One region of the Ochrobactrum sp. EDr1-4 genome, then DNA from elsewhere that is predicted to be linked to it. Evidence: predicted binding sites of a transcription regulator. Region 1 holds the regulator's gene; each other region holds the start of a gene.
What was found. Region 1 encodes PhoB, which activates phosphate uptake and scavenging genes when phosphate is short. Its sites were predicted from a motif close to TGTCATNNANCTGTCAT; they were not measured.
Positions count from the first base shown of each region.

Region 2: a site for PhoB is predicted at 1,600-1,616, ahead of ACOZHT_RS18190 (inorganic diphosphatase). Genes of this name have one in related genera too.
Region 3: a site for PhoB is predicted at 5,975-5,991, ahead of phnD (phosphate/phosphite/phosphonate ABC transporter substrate-binding protein). Genes of this name have one in related genera too.

Region 1 is NZ_JBLZOF010000001.1:1,041,785-1,049,355, forward strand. Features, by position in the region: gene ACOZHT_RS05135 (cell wall hydrolase) at 1-530, opposite strand, end outside; gene phoB (phosphate regulon transcriptional regulator PhoB) at 1,165-1,851, opposite strand; gene phoU (phosphate signaling complex protein PhoU) at 1,972-2,694, opposite strand; gene pstB (phosphate ABC transporter ATP-binding protein PstB) at 2,764-3,537, opposite strand; gene pstA (phosphate ABC transporter permease PstA) at 3,600-4,916, opposite strand; gene pstC (phosphate ABC transporter permease subunit PstC) at 4,916-6,406, opposite strand; gene ACOZHT_RS05165 (PstS family phosphate ABC transporter substrate-binding protein) at 6,563-7,571, opposite strand, start outside.
Region 2 is NZ_JBLZOF010000006.1:166,498-174,068, reverse strand. Features, by position in the region: gene ACOZHT_RS18200 (RluA family pseudouridine synthase) at 1-319, shown strand, start outside; gene rpoH (RNA polymerase sigma factor RpoH) at 601-1,512, shown strand; gene ACOZHT_RS18190 (inorganic diphosphatase) at 1,670-2,272, shown strand; gene ACOZHT_RS18185 (hypothetical protein) at 2,520-3,137, shown strand; gene ACOZHT_RS18180 (transcriptional regulator) at 3,240-4,649, opposite strand; gene ACOZHT_RS18175 (adenylosuccinate synthase) at 4,844-6,133, opposite strand; gene ACOZHT_RS18170 (hypothetical protein) at 6,333-6,632, opposite strand; gene ACOZHT_RS18165 (GNAT family N-acetyltransferase) at 6,633-7,142, opposite strand; gene serA (phosphoglycerate dehydrogenase) at 7,148-7,571, opposite strand, start outside.
Region 3 is NZ_JBLZOF010000009.1:105,032-112,602, forward strand. Features, by position in the region: gene ACOZHT_RS20655 (sugar-binding transcriptional regulator) at 1-68, shown strand, start outside; gene ACOZHT_RS20660 (hypothetical protein) at 109-471, opposite strand; gene ACOZHT_RS20665 (ABC transporter substrate-binding protein) at 728-1,873, opposite strand; gene ACOZHT_RS20670 (ABC transporter ATP-binding protein) at 1,918-3,003, opposite strand; gene ACOZHT_RS20675 (ABC transporter permease) at 3,003-4,799, opposite strand; gene phnD (phosphate/phosphite/phosphonate ABC transporter substrate-binding protein) at 4,930-5,898, opposite strand; gene ACOZHT_RS20685 (response regulator transcription factor) at 6,026-6,703, shown strand; gene ACOZHT_RS20690 (sensor histidine kinase N-terminal domain-containing protein) at 6,703-7,101, shown strand; gene ACOZHT_RS20695 (sensor histidine kinase) at 7,158-7,571, shown strand, end outside.

The sequences.
Region 1 (7,571 bases):
CCACGCTTTTCGTAGAAGGAGTTTCCACCTGCAACCAGCACATAATGCATATTGTTGTAAGGGAATTTGAGCCCTGCAGTATGGAAGAACATCGAGTTCTTCAAAGATGGATGACGCTTGCCTTTAAGAACTGCATCAGCAGCTGCTTGAACATCTGGCAAAGCGTTGGAATTCATCTTGCGGGTCAAAACGCCCGGTGCAAACTGGTTTTTCTGCCCAACCACACCACAAATTGTATCGGGGTAGCTGCCCGATGCGAGGCGGTTCATCACCACAGTACCGACAGCCATCAAACCATCAGGGCTTGAACGGTTTGATTCAAAAAACATCGCGCGCTGGAGGCATTCGCGATCTCTCGCGGTGTAAGTGAAAGTCTTCACGCCATTGACCGACTTAACGTGGCTTACAGCCGCTGTCTTTTCGGTCTTGGTCTTGCTCGTACCACCAGTTGTCGTGCAGCCCGTCACCAGAAAAGGTGCCACGAGCAAACCGAGAATAACCGGCAGTTTCCATTTACGAGCGCGCGTCAACGGCTCAATCTCTTAATTAGGCGCATCATTACGACCCTTAACTGATCCAGTCTGCTTCCGCTTTTAAAGCGCCACCAAGGCGCTGCAAAATCAGGCTGGCGTTCAAGCCAAATCGAACGAAAATTAAAATTCAAACGTTCTGCTAATCTTCTTAGAGTGCAAGAATTAAGAATTTTTCGGCAAAAACAAGGCAAAAAATCATATTTCAAATTCACAGCCATATTGAAACCGAGAGACTCAACACGTCGAATCTTTGGCCAATAACCTGAGCTAAGCCGTTCTAAATTATTAACAAATCGTTAACGCAACCACTTAAATCTTATAAGGTATTGATTACACGCGATTCAATTGCAATGCAGCGCGCACCATAGAGCTGCCTTAATTCATGACTGCTGTAAAATCCTGCTAAGACATAGAAATTGGCGCTGAAATAATCAGAACATGCGTCTCTCACGAGCATCATGTCCAGTTTCAGTCAAATCTTTGAAATGAACTGTAACATCGTGTGATACGAGCCGATATGGAACGGATTTTCATCAACAACACGAATCGGAATTTGGAAATTTGCAACAAAAATGGCCCGATGCCTTTTGAGCAACGGGCCATTCTTAACGCGTGAAATGAACTCTGATGACTAGCCGAAAGAATAGCCAGCACCGCGCACAGTGCGGATCGGATCGAGCATGCGCCCCAAATTGATCGCCTTGCGCAGGCGTCCGACATGCACGTCGACCGTGCGATCATCGACGTAGATATCCGGTCCCCATACGCCATCAAGCAACTGGCTACGCGAGAAAACGCGGCCCGGCGACATCATGAAATATTCAAGCAGGCGGAACTCTGTCGGTCCAAGACGAATTTCTTTTTCTTTGCGATAAACGCGGTGCTGCTGACGGTCGAGCACAAGTTCGCCGACTTTAAGCACATGCGACAGAACACTTGGATTGGCACGGCGCAGCATGGCTTTAACACGCGCAAGCAGTTCAGGGGTCGAGAACGGTTTGACCACATAATCGTCGGCACCAACGCTCAGGCCGCGAACACGTTCGCTTTCTTCGCCACGCGCAGTCAGCATAATTACCGGAAGACGTTCGGTTTCCGGCCACTGACGCAGACGGCGGCAAAGTTCAATGCCCGACACACCCGGTAGCATCCAGTCGAGAATGAGAAGATCCGGCACGTTTTCACGCAGTGCAATCTCGGCTTCATCGCCACGCAAGATCGTATCGACGTGATAGCCTTCGGCTTCAAGATTATAGCGCAACAACACACTCAGCGCTTCTTCGTCTTCAACCACAGCAATCTTAGGTGCCTGTGACATGCAGTGTTTCCTATTGAGTTAAGCGTGGCGGCACATGCAACTCCCCCGTTCAGCCGCGTGCCGCCGCGTTTTCTTACATATGCGAATAATTTGCGCCGCGATCATACGGCGCAAATCTCATCAGGATTTACGCGCCTCGTCCACGACAATACCGTGGCTCAGGTCTTCTTTCGGGCGTTCCGCAGGCATCTGCAGGCCGGTCACGATGTAATAGACGGTCTCAGCAATGTTGGTTGCGTGATCGCCAATGCGCTCGATATTCTTCGCGCAGAACAGAAGATGCGTGCAGGCTGAAATGTTGCGCGGATCTTCCATCATATAGGTGAGCAACTCGCGGAACAGCGAGGTGTACATCGAGTCAATTTCGTCATCACGGTCGCGAACGATATTGATCTGCTGCACCGAACGCGTTGCATAGGCGTCGAGCACGTCTTTCAACTGTGTCAGTGCCAGTTCAGCGAGGGTTTCGAGACCACGATAAAGCTTGCCCGGCTGGCGGGATTCTGAAACGGCTGCAACGCGCTTCGCGATGTTCTTGCCAAGATCGCCCACGCGTTCCAGATCAGCGGAAATGCGGATTGATCCGATGATTTCACGCAGATCAACAGCCATTGGCTGACGCTTTGCGATAATCATGACGGCCTTGTCGTCAATCTCGCGCTCGCTTGCATCGAGGATAAGATCGTCGGAGATGACGCGCTGTGCCAGTGCGTTATCGGCATTCACAATCGCTGCAACCGACTGCTCAACCATGCGCTCCGCATGACCGCCCATTTCGGCGATCTTGTGGGTCAGGAACTGAAGTTCTTCGTCGTATGCGCTAACAGTATGCTGGGACGCCATCATAGACCTCTCGATTAAAAACGCAGGAAGCGGAACCGCAATCGGCTCCTGCTTTTGCTGAAATATTGGTTAGCCAAAACGACCAGTGATATAGTCCTGCGTGCGCTTCTCGGTCGGTGCCGTGAACATCACATCGGTATCACCGACTTCCACCAGATTACCAAGGTGGAACATCGCTGTGCGCTGCGACACACGAGCAGCCTGCTGCATCGAGTGAGTCACGATGACGATGGTGTAGTTCTGACGCAACTCGTCGATCAGTTCCTCAACCTTTGCCGTTGCAATCGGATCGAGTGCCGAACAAGGCTCATCCATCAGGATCACTTCAGGACTGACGGCAATCGCGCGTGCAATGCACAGGCGCTGCTGCTGACCACCGGAAAGACCGGTGCCTGCATCGTGAAGACGATCTTTCACTTCTTCAAAAAGGCTGGCCTTCTTCAAGCTTGTGACAACGATTTCTTCAAGATCAGTCTTGTTACGTGCGAGGCCATGAATGCGCGGGCCATAAGCCACGTTTTCAAAGATCGTCTTCGGAAATGGGTTTGGCTTCTGGAACACCATGCCAACACGTGCACGCAGTTCAACAACGTCGATCTTTGGATCGTAGATGTCTTCATTATCGAGCGTGATGTTGCCAACGATGCGGCAGCCTTCAATCGTGTCGTTCATGCGGTTCAGCGAACGCAGGAAGGTCGACTTGCCACAGCCCGAAGGACCGATCAGCGCTGTCACCATCTTTTCCGGCACGTCGAGATCGACTTCAAACAAAGCCTGTTTTTCGCCATAGAACACGCAGACTTTGTCGCCACGCATTTTAATGGATGGAGCGTTGGCGTTCATTTTGTCTCCTACGGCTTTTTCGAGAGATCGTTCTGTCATAAGATTCATCATTTCTCTCCCGTTTACCAGCGGCGCTCAAAGCGGCGGCGCAGAATAATTGCTAAGATGTTCATGACGGCTAGGAACAGGAGCAGGACGATAATAGCGCCTGATGTCCGTTCCACAAAGGCACGTTCGGCTTCATTGGCCCACATAAAGATCTGCACTGGCAAAGCCGTTGCAGGGTCCATCGGGGTTGCAGGCATATTGGCAACGAAGGCCACCATACCAATCAGAAGCAGCGGTGCAGTTTCACCAAGCGCCTGCGCAAGGCCGATAATCGTTCCGGTCAGAATGCCCGGTGCTGCTAGCGGCAACACATGATGGAAAACCATCTGTGTTTTCGATGCACCAAGTCCCAGCGCTGCCGCACGGATCGACGGTGGAACTGCGCGAAGTGCCGAACGTGTCGCGATGATGATGGTCGGAAGCGTCATCAGCGTCAGAACCAAACCACCGACAAGCGAAGCTGAACGCGGCAGGTTGAAGAAGTTGATGAAGACAGCAAGACCAAGCAGACCAAACACAATCGACGGAACAGCAGCAAGATTGTTGATGTTGACTTCGATAATATCCGTGAGGCGGTTCTTCTTGGCATATTCTTCAAGATAGATCGAAGCGGCCACACCGATAGGCAGTGCGAGAACCAGCACGATCATCATCATGTAGAACGAACCGACCAGTGCAACACCGAGACCCGAAGTTTCAGGACGGCTGGAAGCGCCATTGGTGAACAAGCCCCAGTTGAAGGCCTCGCTCATGATGCCTTCATTGGTCAGTGTTTTGATCCACTCAAACTGGCGATCGGAAACCTTGCGGTTTGCTTCCGGGACTGCAAAATCGATCTGGCCCTTATAGGCAGAATCAATATCAGCAGCAGCGAGAACAGGAACCGTCTGCGTCGTACCAATCAGCGACGGATTATCCATCACCATCTGGCGAAGCTGAACACGCACACCATCCGAGAAGAAACGTCCAACTTCACGCATTTCTGCGCGATCCGTGGTTGCAACACCGAGCTTTTCAGCCAGAGCATTGCGCACCAGAAGCGGATAGTTGGCAGTGATCAGCACATTTGGATCGGTCGCAAGCTTGTTGCCCGGATCGATGACGCTCGCTTCAAGTTTGACTGGCAAATAGATCGTTGTCTGTCCGAAAGCCGTATAGCCTTTGGAGAAGACCGAGAACAAAAGTGCGCAAAGGAAGAACACACCGATCGCAATGGCAACGACGCCATAGAGACGGAAGCGACGTTCAGCAGCGTAGCGACGCTTGATCCCGATATCACGGCGCTCTGGCTTTGCCACAGCAGTGCCGGCATTCAATGTTGAATCGGTCATTATTCGTACTGCTCCCGGTACTTGCGAACGATGTAGAGCGCAAAGATGTTCATGATCAGCGTCAGGACGAAAAGCGTAAGACCCAGCGCAAAAGCAACAAGTGTCTGTGGCGAGTCAAATTCAAGATCGCCTGTCAGCTGACTGACGATTTTGACAGTAATCGTCGTCATCGCTTCAAACGGATTGGCAGAAAGACGAGCGGCAACACCGGCTGCAAGCACCACGATCATGGTTTCACCGATCGCACGGGAAGCTGTCATCAGAAGTGCGCCGACAATGCCCGGAAGTGCAGCTGGCAGAACAACACGCTTGATTGTTTCCGAACGCGTTGCGCCAAGGCCCAACGAGCCATCACGCAGCGATCCAGGAACCGCCGTGATAATGTCATCGGATAGCGACGACACAAACGGGATCAACATCACGCCCATGACGAGACCGGCAGTCAGCACGCTCTGCGCCATGATGAAGCCCTGACCACCAGCGATTGCCATCGAGAGATCACGCAGGAACGGTCCAACCGTTATCAGTGCGAAGAAGCCGTAAACAATGGTCGGGATACCGGCCAGAAGTTCAAGCACCGGCTTAACGACGGTGCGTACGCGCGGCGACGCATATTCGGCCATGTAGATTGCCGAGAACAGGCCGACAGGCACCGCAAACAACATGGCGACAAACGCGATGTAGAGTGTACCGGCCAGAAGCGGGATCAGACCGAACTGACCAACTTCACCACCCGAACCGGCTGCAGCAAAGCGTGGGTCCCAAACGGTACCGAAAAAGAAGTCCATCGGAGCAATCGATTGGAAGAAGCTCACTGTCTGGAACAGAACAGAGAACACGATGCCGATGGTTGTGAGAATTGCGATGCCGGACGCAGCGATCAACCCCCAGAGAACGATGCGCTCAACATTGTTGCGAGCGCGTGTGCGGCGGCGAATGCCGGATAGTCCGAAAATCAGACCTGCAATCGCGATAACCAGCGCAATCGCGCTGCCAACGGTATGCGAAATCTTGCTGGCTTTATCGAGGAAGATTGCAACCGGGACCATATAGTCCTGACCTTCAGTCGCAAGTGCTACGCCCTTTGAGCCAAGAACATCACGCGCTTGCGTGTAAGTCTGCGGTAGGCTGTCGATCTCTGCAGGTGTGAGCTTTTGCAAGCCATCTGACAGACTGCGGATCATACCAAGCTGCAAGCTGCGCTCGGAATAAGTGCCATCTTCAACGGCCGCAGGCATACGCGCTGTCGCCGTATGATCGAGATAAACAGATGTGCCGACCGCCCAGACCGCGAGAAACAGAATTGCGGGCAATGCGGAAACGAGGAAAACCCACCAGCCATGATAAAGCGGGCGGGAATGCATTTTCTCTGCGCTGACGCCGTTGGTTACAGGCTGCGCTTTGTCAATTGCAACGGCGCGCTGTCGGCCTATGAAGAATCCGATCAGTCCGATTGCAACGACACTGACGAGAACCAGAAAGAAGGACATTCAATTTCCCCGGTTGCCCCAAAAAAAGCGGAAGCAGCGTGTTGACGCAAAATATGCAGCCGAACCACTTCCACGCGAATGCGCCTGTCATACTGAAAAGGCGCTAAAGAGAAAGAACGTGAGGACCAATGATCCCCACGTTCCACAGTTCAAAGCTTACTTAACAGCCAGAACCTTGCCTTCGGTGAACGAAGTGCGCTGTGCTTCACGTTCTGCATCTGGTGCAGGAACCAGACCGTATTCAGCAAGCGGAGCGTCTGGGCCAACCATCTGTTCCGACAGGAAGAAGTCTACATATTCCTTGAGGCCTGGAATGACGCCAAGGTGAGCCTTCTTCACGTAGAAGAACAGTGGGCGCGAAACTGGATATTCGCCCGAAGCAACGGTTTCTGCCGATGGCGTTACGCCGTTAACAGTTGCAACCTTGAGCTTGTCAGCATTGTTTTCGAAGAAGTAGAGGCCGAAAACGCCAACGCCCTGCTTGTTCGAGTCGATGCGAGCCAGCGTTTCGCTGTAATCGCCGTCGATGTCGACAGCCTTGCCGTCTTTACGAACAGCGATACACGCAGCAGCCGAAGCCTTGTCGTCGAGGCCGGTCTTCTTGATTTCAGCAAGAGCGCCCGATTCCTTACAACCATCAGCCATAAGCTTTTCTTCGAAAACTTCACGGGTGCCGTGCTTTTCGCCAGGGATGTAAGCAGCAATGTCCCAATCTGGCAGGTCGGCATTGACCTGATTCCACTTAGTGTTTGGATTGTCTACGAGCTTGCCGTCAACAATAACCTTAGCGGCAAGTGCCTTGTAAAGGTCAACTGGAGCGAGCTTCCAATCCGGACCCTTTGCATCGGTTGCGAAGACGATGCCGTCATAACCGAAACGAACTTCCTGAACGTCCTTAACGCCAGCGTCGATGCAGGACTTGAGTTCTGTGTCCTTCATAGCGCGCGATGCGTTTGCGATGTCGATGGTGTTTTCGCCAACGCCCTTACAGAATTCTTTAATGCCTGCGCCCGAACCGCCCGATTCGATAACCGGTGTTTTGAAGTTCGGATAGGTTTCGCCAAAAGTTTCGGCAACGATCTTAGCGTAAGGCAGAACGGTCGAGGAACCGGAAACCTGAATCTGTTCGCGTGCGTTTGCAGCTGAAACCGACAATACTGCTGCT
Region 2 (7,571 bases), on a different contig from region 1:
GCAAGAAGATGCAACATCGCTTGCTTCATTGGTGGAATGTCGCCTTGAAACAGGGCGCACACATCAGATTCGCGTTCACATGGCCCATATCGGTCATCCGCTTGTCGGCGACATGGATTATGGTGGTGCTTATAAAACCAAAGCAAACAAGCTGCCCGAGCCATTGAAAAACGCCGTGAATGGTTTCCAGCGTCAGGCGCTACATGCTTGGCTTTTGGCTTTCACGCATCCCACGACCGACGAAATCATGCGTTTTGAGGCTGATCTGCCTGAAGATATGGAGCAATTGCTGGAAAATTTCCGCAAGCACTCTACATAAAGCTATAAGTTCTCACAGTTTCAGATCCCGCGAAGAGGTCTGTAAAGATTATGCTTTGAGCGCGAAAACGCGATCTCGAAACAAGGCTGTAACCTCGATTGATGCAGCCTCTTAAGAATGGCGAGTGTTCACATTCTAGTGACACATTGTTTCATGAGGTTAGAGATCGTGTTTTCGCCAAAATCGTGCCTATATATGTAAGTTCGCGAGGGAAGTGCAGGAGGCAGCCAGCGCGACAGGTTTGCCATACGGGAACCTGAAACTATAAAGGAGGGTGCTCAATGGCCCGTTCTAGTCTTCCAAGTATTACATCCGGTGACGGTGGCCTAACCCGTTACATGGAAGAAATTCGCCGCTTTCCAATGCTTCAGCCGCAGGAAGAATACATGCTGGCGAAGCGTTATCATGAACATACTGATCCGAAGGCTGCGCATAAGTTGGTGACGAGCCATCTTCGTCTTGTGGCGAAGATCGCCATGGGTTATCGCGGTTATGGCTTGCCAATTGGTGAAGTTATCTCCGAAGGCAATGTCGGCCTGATGCAGGCGGTGAAGCGCTTTGAACCAGAACGCGGCTTCCGCCTAGCCACATATGCAATGTGGTGGATCAAGGCTTCGATCCAGGAATATATCCTGCGCTCGTGGAGCCTCGTGAAAATGGGCACGACTGCCAATCAGAAACGCCTGTTCTTTAATCTGCGCAAGATGAAGAGCAAGATCCAGGCACTGGATGATGGTGATCTTAACCCTGATCAGGTCAAGCAGATCGCGACCAAGCTAAAGGTCAGCGAAGACGAAGTGGTTTCCATGAACCGCCGTCTGTCAGGCGATGCCTCGCTGAACGCACCGCTGCGTGCAGCCGAAGGTGAATCCGGTGAATGGCAGGACTGGCTGGTCGATGACAGCAGCAGTCAGGAACAGGTTCTGATTGAACAGGATGAACTGGAAAGCCGCCGCTCACTGCTCGAACAGGCTATGGATTCGCTCAATGAACGCGAGCGCCGTATCTTTGTGGCACGCCGTCTGTCGGAAGACCCAATGACACTGGAAGACCTTTCCGGTGAATTTGGTATCAGCCGCGAACGTGTACGCCAGATTGAGGTCCGTGCCTTTGAAAAGGTTCAGGCTGCGGTCAAGGCAGCAGCTTTCAAACAGCACAAGGCATTGACCCATGTCGAGGAAGCCAACGCATAAATCTATCTATTTTGATACCATTCTACTGCCGCGATTGGGAAACCATTTGCGGCAGTTTCGTTAAGCGTCATCCAACTGATAAAAAACCGTCAAATATCTGTAATGCAATGTCTTTAGGCAACAGGTCGTATTTCACCGAAGCCCTAAAGGTCATGATATGAAAAAGCTCCTGCTTGCCGCAACGCTCGCTCTTACTGCTGCTACTGCTGTATCTGCGTCTGAATATGTCTCTTATCTCGACTATCCGCAGAAAGAGCAGGACGGAAAAGAGTTCTTCACTGCCATTGAAATCCCACAGGGCAGCTTTACCAAATACGAAATCAACGACAAGACCGGCCATATCATCGTTGATCGCTATCAGTCGATGCCGGTTGTTTACCCAGCCAATTACGGCTCGATCACAAGCACGCTCGCAGGCGATGGCGATCCGCTGGATGCACTTGTTTACACACGTGAGCCAATCGTACCGGGCGCGATCATCAAGGTTCGCCCAATCGGCGTTTTGAAGATGATCGATGGTGGCGAGCAGGACGACAAGATCGTCGCTGTGCCAACCTCCAAAATCGACCCAACCTATGACAACATCAAAGAACTTTCCGACCTGCCGAAGATTGAACAGCAGCGTCTGGAAGCCTTCTTCCGCGTTTACAAGCAGCTTCCAGAAGGCCGCAAGACTGTAGAGCTCAACGGCTTTGATACTGCCGAAACCGCGGCTTCTGAAGTGGCAAAGGCGATCAAGGCTTTCTCAGAAAAGAAGTAACCCACTTTAGCTATCGCACAAGGCATTGAAAACACGGGCTCTGCGTAACACATCCTACAAAATGCACGGATAGTTCACCCATAACAGATAAGGGCGTTGGTCTGATTTCGTCAGATCGGCGCCTTTATGGTTTTCGACGAAACACTAAATGATAAAAATCTGTAATTCTTGATTACTAGACACACTATATAGTTGCATGCAAAATTAGCCATTGTTTAATTTAGACATCTGAATCAATGGGGGAAAGATGCGTAAAATTCCAAGTATAATCGTGCTGGTTACTACTGCCCTCTACGGTAGTTCTGCATTCTCAGCAGACATGTCGGAAGCAGGCTTGCGCGAACTGAGATCAGAGCAAAGCTCACACGTAAATTGTGCGGCACTCGTTAAAAAGCCGCGAACCAAATCCAATACGGCCCTGCTAAAGCGTCATGGCTGTAAAGTCCCAACCATTCCAGTCCCGCCATCAAATGGGGGCAATGGAAATAGCGGCAACAACAGTGGAACAGATACCGGCACTGATGCAAGCAATGGCACTGGTGGCAATAACGGCGGCACCGATACTGGCACCGGCGCAAGTAATGGCAACGGTGGCAACAACGGCGGAACTGATACCGGGGGCAGTGATACTGGCGGCAGCAACGGTAATGGCGGCAACAACGGTGGAGACGATTCCGGTGGCAGCAACGGCAGCAATGGGAATGGCGGCAACAATGGCGGCGACGATTCCGGAGGTGGTGATACTGGTGGTAATAACGGTAGCAACGGTAACGGCGGCAACAATGGTGGGGCCGACACCGGCGGCGGGGACACTGGTGGCACCAACGGCAGCAATGGCAATGGCGGCGACAATGGTGGCCAATAACACGGCAGTTTTTAAGCCAATTATCTCATAATTAAAACGATGAACCCCGCTTTCGCGGGGTTCAATTTATCTCATTCCAAATTTTAATAGGTTCTATCGCTATCAACCTGCGCCAAGAACATCGTTAAAGACTTTTTCACCGGGCACGCCTTTTTCAAGGCTGATCAGAGCACGGCGACCATTGCGGTATGAGATCGGAATATCGATCCACTGCAAACGACGCATGAGGGACAAGTTGGTGTCCTGTGCCGTTGTTGCGTCATTGAGCCAGATAATGAAGAAGTTATCTGCAATCTTTGAGGGCACAGCGATCAGCGGATTGCCCGCTGCCTGTTCCGTATCTTTGAACGTGATGCGCTGAACATTATCGACAGCACCGCCAACAAAATCATCCGGTAAAGTAAATACCATTTCGATCAGATGGCTTGCAGGAATGGACTGGTCCGTATTCTTGCGAATGGTCAACTTAAGTTCAGCTTTGGTGTCAGGCATCGTGATCGTGCCACGAATTGCCGGAGCCGCAGGTTCACCCTCGCTCGGGCTTTCCTGGATTTCAGACCAGACAACCGTTCCACGCTCAACCGAGCCAGTTTCTGTTCCACCACGCTCTTCATAAAGAAGTGCCTGCTGGCCAACAGCAACAGCTTGCTGAGCTTGTGGCTGGTTTGGTGTATTGGTCTGTTCCGCGCCCGGCGTTGAAGCCGCCGTCGACTTACCTTCGCCAAGACCTGCCTGACCACCCGCCGGACCTTCGTCCTTTTCGCTGCCATCTTCCATCAGACGCTGCGTCATTTTCTGTTCTTCAGATGGCGTCGCTGGCTGGCCAGTTTGTGGTTGTTCAGAACCAGCGGTCTGTCCGGCCTCTGGCTGCGTTGTTCCTGCATCACCGCTTGCTGGTGCATCGCTGCGACCCAGGCTTGAAGCCAGTTCCTGCAACTTGTCTTTATTCGCCCAAACGCCGTAACCGGCTCCGCCCAAAGCAAGGACAGCAATAAGGCCAATGATTAGACCCTTGTAAGAACGCTTTTCTTTGAAGCGAACCGGGTCAGTATATTCCCCACGACGGGCGTAAGCTGGCTTGTCTTCCGTGCGATCCTGTTCGCGCTCTGCCGACCATTCATCCTGACGACGCACATGCACGGGTGCTGCGTCTTCGTCAGTATCGACATCATGATCGGAATAGGACCGATTGCCAGCAGCGAAAGGCGCATCATCATAGGATGGTGAAGCAGAGGCTTGCGTTGATTCGGCGAGAAAATCTTCGAGCGGATCATGCAACGGTTCATCAACAACAGGTGCAGCAGCCGGCGGCGCATAAAAGGCTTCGACTTCTTTGATGGCATCTTCAAGTATTTTGCGTTGGCGAACCGCCACAACTTGCGAAGCATTTGCTGTCACAAGCTTCTGTTCAATCGTCGCACGTGCCTTTGCATAGACACGCTCGCGCAGTTCAGGCGATTTATCCGCCTGAGCATCGATTGTCTTTTTCAGAACCGCTACAAAATCAGCCATACGTGTTACCCAGTTTCCGCGCGTTCGAAATGCAGTAAATACCTCAATAATCACAATAATCGTTAGAAAGCAAAGGTTGCGGCGTTGATTACGTCAACCCTTTCAATCAGATCGCGAAAAAACCTCAAAAAAATACCCGGTCAGCCATAAAGGTAAACCGGGTTTTTATTCTTAAGAACCAAAGGCCCTATCGACTAATCCTGAAACGGATCAGTTACAAGGATTGTGTCTTCGCGTTCCGGGCTGGTCGAAAGCATCGATACAGGTGCACCGATCAGCTCTTCAATATGGCGAACATATTTGACAGCCTGCGCTGGAAGATCGTTCCATGAACGTGCACCGGCAGTCGTCTCTGACCAACCCGGCAGCGTTTCATAAATCGGCTTCACGCGAGCCTGCGCACCCATCGAGGATGGCAGATAGTCGATACGCTTGCCATCAAGCTCGTAAGCCACGCAGATCTTGATTTCTTCAAGACCGTCGAGAACGTCAAGCTTAGTCAATGCAATACCGGTAATGCCCGACGTGCGAACAGTCTGGCGAACGATGACCGCATCAAACCAGCCACAACGACGCTTGCGACCTGTCACCACGCCAAATTCATGGCCCTTGGTGCCGAGGAATTCGCCGATCTCATCATTGAGTTCGGTCGGGAACGGACCTTCACCAACGCGGGTGGTGTAAGCCTTGGTAATGCCGAGAACATAACCGATCGCTGTCGGACCAAGGCCAGATCCAGCAGCAGCCTGACCGGCAACAGTGTTGGACGACGTTACGAACGGATAGGTGCCATGATCGTTATCAAGAAGCGCGCCCTGCGCACCTTCAAACAGAATACGAGCACCTGACTTGCGGCGTTCATCGAGAACGCGCCAGACCTGATCGATATAAGGAAGGATCTTGTCAGCAACCGAGGTCAGCTCTTCGAGAATAGTCGCAACCGCGATTTCTTCAAGGCCCATGCCACGACGCAGCAGATTGTGATGCGCAAGCAGACGCTCAACCTTCGGTTCAAGGGTGTCTGGCTCGGTCAGGTCGATCACGCGGATTGCGCGACGGCCAACCTTATCTTCATAAGCAGGGCCGATGCCGCGCTTGGTGGTACCAATCTTGAGACCTTCGGTAGCGCCTTCGCGCATCGCATCGAGCTCACGATGAACCGAGAGAATCAACGGAGCGTTTTCAGCAATACGCAGAACATCCGGATTAATATCGATGCCCTGCCCGCGCAGCTTTTCGACTTCCATGACGAAATGATGCGGGTCAACCACAACACCATTGCCAATCACACTCAGCTTACCGCGCACGAGACCAGATGGAAGAAGCGAAAGCTTGTAGCTGACGCCATCGATAACAAGTGTATGACCCGCGTTATGACCGCCCTGATAGCGCACGATCACATCGGCGCGTTCGGACAACCAGTCCACGATCTTTCCCTTGCCCTCGTCGCCCCATTGCGACCCGACGACAACCACATTAGCCATTGAGAAAACTCCTCGGTCCGGCATCTCAGCCGTAAATATAACCCAAGGATCGCAAGCAGCCCCGACAGTTTGACGCGAGGTGCTGATCCCTCGTCTCTATACAGACTGAATCGTGCTTACGCGACTCTTTACATGCAAAAAATACGAATATTTTCACGAAGACGTGGAAAGGCAGCGGATTAAGGGAGAAATAGTGAGTTTAAACGCTATCTAAAAATATGCGCTGTACTGAAATCCATTCACTCGGATAAGGTTCGTAGTCCTGTTGATCCAGGGCATGATATTTCCCCCAGCCTTGAAGCGCCCAATATTTAGTCATGACATGAAAATGACTATGGCCGGTTATCTCTGCAATTTTTTCAGCTCCCTCATTGAGAAGTTGCCTAAAACTATCTCCCATGGGGCCGACAAGACACATGCCGGGGAGCATCTGTCCATCAAGTTCAGGATTGAGCCAAACTTCATGTATCAATTCATGCTTCATCATGACATCAGACATTCAGCCGGCGCGGACCATATATAGAGCCTCGTCCGAATAGCCTTTCAGCTTGTCTTCAAGCGCAGGCACATCACGGGTAACGAAGCCCTTTTTCTCCCAGAACCCCTGCGAACCATTCACCGCAACAAGTGCCATGGTCGCAAAACCGTCCCGCTCTGCCTGTGCGCCCATCAGCTCGACAACACGCGATGCTTGCCCGCCAGAACGCACTTCCGGCAAAAGCGCAATATCGTGGATATAATAGGTGCTGATATCTTTTGGCAGTTCGCCAAGAACCGAATTCAGTGCAGGAACCGAATCGAGTTTCCACGGATGACTGATGCCATAACCGACGATTTCACTGCCCTTTGCCAACACGAAACAACCAGCAGGATAAATGTTGAAGCGGTCCCGAAAGACCGCCTCATCCTCGAAGAAGTCGGGATGAACAATGTTAGCGACCGCAGTAACGCCTGCAAAATCCTGCGCCTGCATCCGCCGCCATTCTGCCTGTTCAATCCCGTCTGTCATGTCGTTTAAGCTTCCTCGACGTTAAATTCCAAAGGTCTTGCCGCCTTGATTGCCTCTTGTGCGATCAGTTCGTCAAGTGCTGCCTGTGGAATCCTGTCATCGACGTAAAGCATCGCAATGGCATCACCGCCCGGATGATCACGTCCGAGAGCAAAGTTTGCGATGTTGATATCATGCTTACCGCAGATCGTTCCCAGCAGACCAATCATGCCCGGAATGTCGACATTGGTGACATAAAGCATGTGCGGACCGACTTCCGCATCAAGGTTGATTCCCTTGATCTGGATGAAACGTGCCTTGCCATCCGAGAAGCATGTACCGGCAACCGAACGCTCACGTTCAGTCGTTTTGACGATCAGCTTGATATAGCCATCGAAAATCCCGGACTTGTCACGCTTGATTTCAGAAACGATGATTCCACGCTCTTTC
Region 3 (7,571 bases), on a different contig from region 1:
TTAAAATTGTTCCGGCAAGCGTCCTCATTACCGATAGTCAAACGGCAATAGCCCTCCTTGATGACTGACGGTCCTCGAGGGGAAATTCTGTAGCTCTTAATTCAAATGTCAGGCTTTACGGCTGCGCAAGAAATCTAACAGGCCTACATGTGTAATTGCCTCGAACTCATTGGTGACTTGCTCAAAATGTCGTTTCTGAGCTTGCATCATCAACAAGACGGCACGCATTTCTGCAGAAACGCCGAAGCGCTCCCAGCGTTTGGCGACATGCACAGGAATATCGGCGGCCTCACAAAAATTCGATATATCGCTGTACCCAAGCTCATTCAGCACCACGCCTAGATCGGTCGCAGACATACGCTCTTCTACAGCATGATCATGAAGGCGCTCAGCAACAAGCTGAATATCGCGTGGCGAAGATTCAGCAAGTCGCGTTAAAATCCCTCCAACTTCAGTCAAAAGTTTTGACACTTCAGGTTCTCCTCAGCATGCCGGCGAGCCTTACCGGCTCTTATTATCACGTGCTAAACATTGATTGATTGATAATTTTAATCAAGCGCCTTTCGAAAATCCAATCCAAAACGTCACCCTTTCAAGGTTGCGTCATAAGATTTTCATGTCTGATCCAATGTGTACCAGTGTTGTTGACCCAGTTTTTGTGCCGTGGAATAACAAAGATTGTAGGAGAGGGCGGCTTTCCGCCCTCCATTCGTGACCTGCGAAATAGTTAACGGGAGTTGATCGTCCAGAAATCCTGCCAATCCTGAAGCTTTGAGTAATCGCTTTCGGCTGTTTCGGAATGCGGGACGTAAAGCTGGTCAATGACATTGACGATTCCGGACACTTCACCTTCAGGAATTTTCGCGCCCTTATTCGACGAGATTTTACCATCAGCCAATTGTGGTGCCATGCCTTCTCCGGTCATCATATAATGCACGAAAAGTTTTGAGGCATTCGGGCTTTTTGTGCCGGATGCGATGACGGCAACGCGTGGCGTAAGCTGCCCTGCCCAAGGCTTCATGCCCGCACAGATACCCATCGTATAGCCATTTTTCTTGGCATCGCGGAAGATCGAAGTGCTGAGGAAGCCCATAAAGGGCTTTTCTTGTCCTTTTGCACCAATGATCGGACCAACTTCGGTATCACTGCGGGTAACGCTTGGACGGTTCTTAGCGAAACGCTTGACCCATTCCGCGGTCGCGCTTGCTTCATCGGTTTTCAATGGCTCACCGAAGAACTCTTCATATGCCTTGCGCATGGCTTCATCATCATGCTCGGCAATCTGATTGAACCAGAACATGGTTTCGTTGCGCAGAAGCGGATCTGGAATAGCAATGCGGCCCTTCCATTCTTCCGTGGTCAATGCCCAAATATTGTCGATTGGGCACTTATCGCCATGGACATCCGAGTTATATGCCCAGACCCATGGGTTAAGGCTCGTGATAGCTGGGCTCTGATATTCCGCGGGCACCTGATCTTTGAGATCGACAGGAAGCCAGCTGAGACCTGCGCCCTGAACGATGATTTCCGACGTAACCGATGGCAAATTGCTCATGTTGAAGACGTCCGTGCGAACATTGTTCGCAGTAGCTTCACGCAGAATGACCTGTTCCTGATTTTGGCCGTTCATCTTCACGCCCGTAGCCTTCACACCGTATTTTGCGGTGAAGGCTTCGGCCATTGTCACGATCTTGCCAGTGGCGTCCACAACGGTAATGCCCGGCTCTTTTTTTGCGGCTTCAATAAGAGCTTCGAGCGAGTAATCCGCATCCTTGATGCCGATTTCAGCCACAGGCTCTCCGAAGGCAGCCGTGCTTGCCAGAAGTGCGGCGCTCAATGAAAGAGCCGCACAGGTGCGCAAATATACAGTCATCGTTTCCTCCTAGTTGATATTTTTGAGAATATGTTGCTCAGCGATTAGCCACTGATGCGCATGCCTTCTTTGTCGAACACATGGACGTGGCTGCGTTCGACATGAAACCAGATTTCATCACCGGCCTTACGGACTGGAGCATCTGCAGCGATCGCAAAAAACTGCTCGCCATGAACTGACAGTTCTACAATCCAGCTACCGCCAGTGGGCACGATGTCGATCACTTTGGCCACACACCCCTGCTCGACAGGCGTATCGCTGAGACGCACCGATTCCGGCCGGATACCGACAGAGCCAACACCGTTTGTGGTGAAGTCTTTTACTTTCAGATAATCGCGTGCCCATGTGGCCAGCGCGCCGTTATTATTGTCGTTAAGCTCGGTGATGTTGATTGGCAGATTGCCAATGAACTCCGCCACAAAGCGATTAGCGGGACGCTCATAAATATCGTCAGGCGTGCCAAGCTGCTGCAACTCACCTTCGCTCATCACCGCAATCGTAGTTGCCAATGTCATGGCCTCCCACTGATCATGGGTCACGAAGACAACCGTCGAACCTATTTCCTGATGAATACGCTTGAGTTCCGCACGCATTTCCAAACGCAGTTTCGCATCGAGATTGGAAAGCGGTTCGTCGAGCAGAATAATATCGGGCTTAAGCGCCAACATACGCGCCAGTGCTACACGCTGCTGCTGTCCACCCGACATTTGTGCGGGTAAGCGATCACGGTAGCGCTCGATTCCAAGCTTTTGCAGCACATCATCAATGATCTGGTCACGTTCGACTTTTGCCACCTTGTGCAACTTCAAACCGAACTCGACATTCTGCTCAACTGTCATATGCGGCCAGAGTGCATAGTTCTGAAAAACCAGACCCATGCCACGCTTTTCTGGCGGCACGTAGATACCGTCATCGACCGAGACGATCTTCTTGCCATCAACGAGTATCTGGCCTTCGGTTGGATATTCAAGGCCAGCAATCATGCGCAGCGTGGTGGTCTTGCCGCAACCTGATGGCCCGAGCAGGCAGAGAAATTCCGACTTTGGGATTTCAAGTGAGAGTTTTTCAACGGCAGCACGGGTGGCTTTGCCGTAGCTCTTTCTGACATCGCGAATAGTAATGCTCGACATTATTTGCCTCCCAATCCGTCAGACAATTTGCTGTTGGTGAGTTTTTGAACGATGACCGTGCCGCCGAAGGCGATAACGCAGATCATCAAAACGACTGCATTTGCGGCCTGACTGTAGCTGTAATCAACAAGGCGCAATGCATAGGTGGTGAGAACGTCTGTGCCGGGAACAGCCAGCACGACGACAAGGCTCAGACCTTTGATGCCAGAGATAAATGGCAGCAGAATTCCTGAAACCAGCGAGCCTTTCTGAATGGGGGCGACAATCAAAACGAGCCGACGCCAGAAACCAGCACCCACAACCTGAGCAGCTTCCTCCGGCGCTTTGCCAAGCTGCATCATCGCCGAAATACCTGCACGTGATGCAAAAGGCATCTGATCAGCAAGGATGGCAAGAACCAACAAGATCGGGGTTCCGTAAAGAGCCGGAAGTGGTCCGCGTTGCACGGCAAACATTGTGAGATAGGCGGCAGCAAAGGCAATGCCGGGAACCAGATATGGCAGAAATGTCACCTGACGCAGGAATGTTCCAACAATTGCCACCGGCGTGCGCGCCACAACATAACCGACCAGCAGACCAAGAATACCGGCACCCAATGCAGCCGAGCCGACGATCCAGAGCGTATTCCAGGTCGCTTTCCAAAATTCGCCTGTCAGCAGAATCCCATTGCTCATCGCGGTGGTGTTGAGATTAGTCCCGATCCAGAAATCCAGGGTAAAATTATCCAGCGCGAAAACGCCCGGCACACGCATAACAGTTGTCAGCAGAAGGGCCATCAGCGGAATAAACGCGCTGACAACAAACATGAGTGCAGCAAAGCTGAATGCAGGCACACGGAAACGTCCGAGGTCAGTCTCGCGGTTCATCGAACCCTTGTTGCCAATGGTCACAAAGCGGCGTGCTTCTTTGAGCAGATACATATCGAGAAAGATTGAAATGCTCCCAAGCACGACAATGGTTGCCGCGAGGACTGCGCTCATGCCAGCCTGACTCGTCGAGATTGCACGAAACAGAGACGTCGCGAGAACATCAAAACCAACCGGCACACCAAGAATATAGGCGACACCGAAGTCACCGAGACATTTGGCGAAAATCAGCGTCGAAGCCGACACAAGCGAGGGCAGCATTAGTGGCAAGATTATGCGACGCGCGATTAGCAATTTGCCAGCGCCCATCACACGGGCTGAATCTTCAAGCGTTGAATCAAACTGCCGCAACGCATTGCCGAAAAGTAGGATCACAAACGGCGTATAGTGCATGGCCAGAATGAGCGTAATTGGCAACATGCCATACGCAAGCCAATCAGGTGGCGAGAAGCCCAAGGCTTCCATCCAGCTTGGCTGACCACCTGTGGTGCGGTTTTTAAACAGGGTCAGCCAAGCCAGTGCGAAGGTCCACGAAGGCAGCATGTAAGGAACGATCAATGCTGTCGAGAACCACTTCTTGCCCGGTAAATTTGTGCGGCTCAAAAGCCATGCCAGTGGAATGCCCGTGACAAGCGCAAAGGCAATCGAACCAAGTGCGATAATTGCTGTGTTCCAAAGTGGACGCCAGAACACATCGGTCGAAATCGCCGAGAAGAACGCACGGTTAAGATAATAAAAGGTCAATTCACCAATCTGCTGGCCCGAGCGTGCCCGATCAGCAAATTGGACAATCACTGCATCTGACAAGAGCAGCACGATTGGCGCCGCAATCAGATAGGCAAAGACGATTGCCAGCATAACCCCGATCAGTGTCGTGGGGTCTGCATTATAGACCTTATATTTATAGGATAGTTGCTTGTAAAAACTCATTATTTTATCCACTTTGAGCCGAAGTGATCCTTACTGAAACCCATATGGATTGCAGTTGACTATGAGCTGGCTTGCTGCGGGATCTGGCATCCGAAAATACCGTGCGAATTATCCGCTGATGTGAAGCGAATTATGGAGGCGGCGCGCCAGCCTTCTCGCTTACCTCGCGCACCACGGACCACGCGGCTGCGTAATCTATGGGAATGAAGTGATCGTCACCCTGAAACTCGGCCCTCATTTCAGGCGTGAATGAGAAATTGAAGAAGCAGCGCTTCATCTCCGCCACGAGGGACGGCGCGAGATTATGAGCATAGGCAAATGAGGAAGTTGGAAACAAATCGCTCTGATAGATCAGACGAACACCATCACGCTTCACAAGCCCTCGCTCGATCATGCGTTCAAGCACATCGGAGGCAACAGCCGCCATATCGTAATCACCAGCAACAACACCGAGGATCGATTTATCGTGCCCGCCCGACATGATGGGCACATATTCCTGCCCCGGCGTAAGACCTTCTTTTGGAAAGAGCGCGCGTGGTGCGACATTGCCAGAATTTGAGAATAGTGAAGCATGGGCGATGCGACGCCCTTTAAGATCATCCAGCTTTTCATAGGGTGAGTCCGCGCGCACGACAGCGACCAGCCGATAACCGCGCATCTGATCACCAGTGCCTTTGGCGGCAAAAGGAACGGCACCTGCGCGATTGACCGCGTTAATAGTCGGCCCAGTCGAGAAGCCCGCAAAATGCAGGCGTCCTGAACGCATTGCCTCAACCTCATCGGCACTGGACTGGATCGGATAATAAACGATCTGCCGTCCGAGGCAGGCTTCAAGATGCTGGGTGAACGGTTTGAAGAGCCGCGCATAAACCGCCGGATCTTCTATAGGCGTATAAGCCCAGACAAGCGTTTGTGGGTTGCGCAGTTGCGATGGATCAAGGGGAGCGTCAGCGACAAGGTCGCGGTTCTCGTCGCAATAGCGCTCATCCAGCGCACCATGATAAGCGCAAGCAGCTCCAGCGGCATTCGCGCAAGCGATGCTCAACAGTAGCCCAAACAAAGCTATGCCTAAGCGGCATACCAACTCGCGCCAAAACATTTTCTCTCCCCTGCACTCTTGCTATGATACAAGTGCTGCAGCCTCTTCTATTATTTTGAAGACTATCAATTCTAGCTGTCAGAATCCTGTCATCGCCAAAACGCTAAATCGAAACATTGAAAACAACATGCGCATCCTTCTCGTAGAAGACACTATCGACATTGCGTTCGCTATCGCATCGAAGCTTGAGAAGGAAGGCTATGCAGTCACAACCGCTTATGATGGCGTGCAGGGCGAAGACTTGGCCGTGAATGGTTCTTTCGATGTCGTCGTACTTGATATAAATCTTCCCGGCCGCGATGGGTTTGCAATTTTACGCAGCATGCGCGAGCGGTCCTTGTCCTGTCCTGTGCTGGTCATTACAGCGCGCAACCAGATTGCCGACAAACTCGATGTGCTGGAACTTGGTGCAGACGATTATCTGGTGAAACCTTTTGACCTGCGAGAGCTTGTGGCGCGCATTAGAGCCGTTGCACGGCGCCATATGGGTGTATCGCAGCCACTCCTGCACATCGGCGATTTATCGATCAACCTTACTCAAAGATCGGTGATGCAGGGTGATGAGCCGTTGGATTTCGGGCGACGTGAATTCGACGTTCTTGAAATGCTGGCAACCCGTATCAATGTCGCTGTGCCCAAAGATATGCTTGTTCTCAAGCTTTTTGGTCATGATGACACCGGAACCCCCAATGCGATAGAATTGCTGATTTCCCGCGTCAGAAAAAAGCTGGAGAGCAGCAATTTGGAAATCGTAACGCAGCGTGGCGTTGGCTATTTGCTACGCCCGAAATTACAGCATCCGTGATGGTTCGCACATCTGAACACAAAGAATACTCGATCCAACGCCGCATTCTGGTGGGCAGTGGATTAACGCTGCTTGCAGTGACTATCCTATTGTTTTTTCTTGGGCGCTGGTATGCCCATCGGGCAGCCGACGAGGCGTTTGATCGTGTTTTAGGTGCCGCCGCACTCTCGATAGCTGACACAATAACTTTGCAGGATGGAGCACTCAGCGTCGATCTTCCCCACTCTGCATTTTCAATTCTTGGCACCTCACGGCTTAACCGGATTTTCTATCGTGTTGTCGCCCCTGATGGCAGTCTGTTGACCGGCTCGCCTATTCTGGGGCTGGAAATTCCACATGGCAGCAACAATCATGTTCGCCTGAGCGACAGTATTATCGCGGTGAAAAAGTCCGCGTAGCTGCTGTTGCCCGTTATCACAGCGACGGGAAAGGCGGTGGCTGGGTTGATGTTTTGGTGGGTGAAACCCGTGAGGCGCGACAACAACTTAGGTTACAGCTAAGCCTCAACACAATATTGCCAGCACTTGGAGTTGCTATACTGGCTTTGGTTCTTATCTTGTTGGCGATCCGGTTTGCATTCCGTCCATTGCGTACCGTTGAATCTGATCTTCGCCGGCGATCATCATCCGACCTTAACCCTGTTTCAGGCCCCATTCCTAAGGAAGTCAGCGCACTCGTTGCAGCGCTTAACGATTTCATGGATCGGCTGAATAATGTTCTTGCCGGATTAAAGCTCGTAACGGCGGACGCCGCGCATCAGATGCGCACGCCGCTTACTGCTTTACGTGCATTGACGGAATTGTCGCTCGAAGAAACAGACCCGCGCAGAAAACAGGAAATACTTTCCCGCATTCATGCGAATTCCATC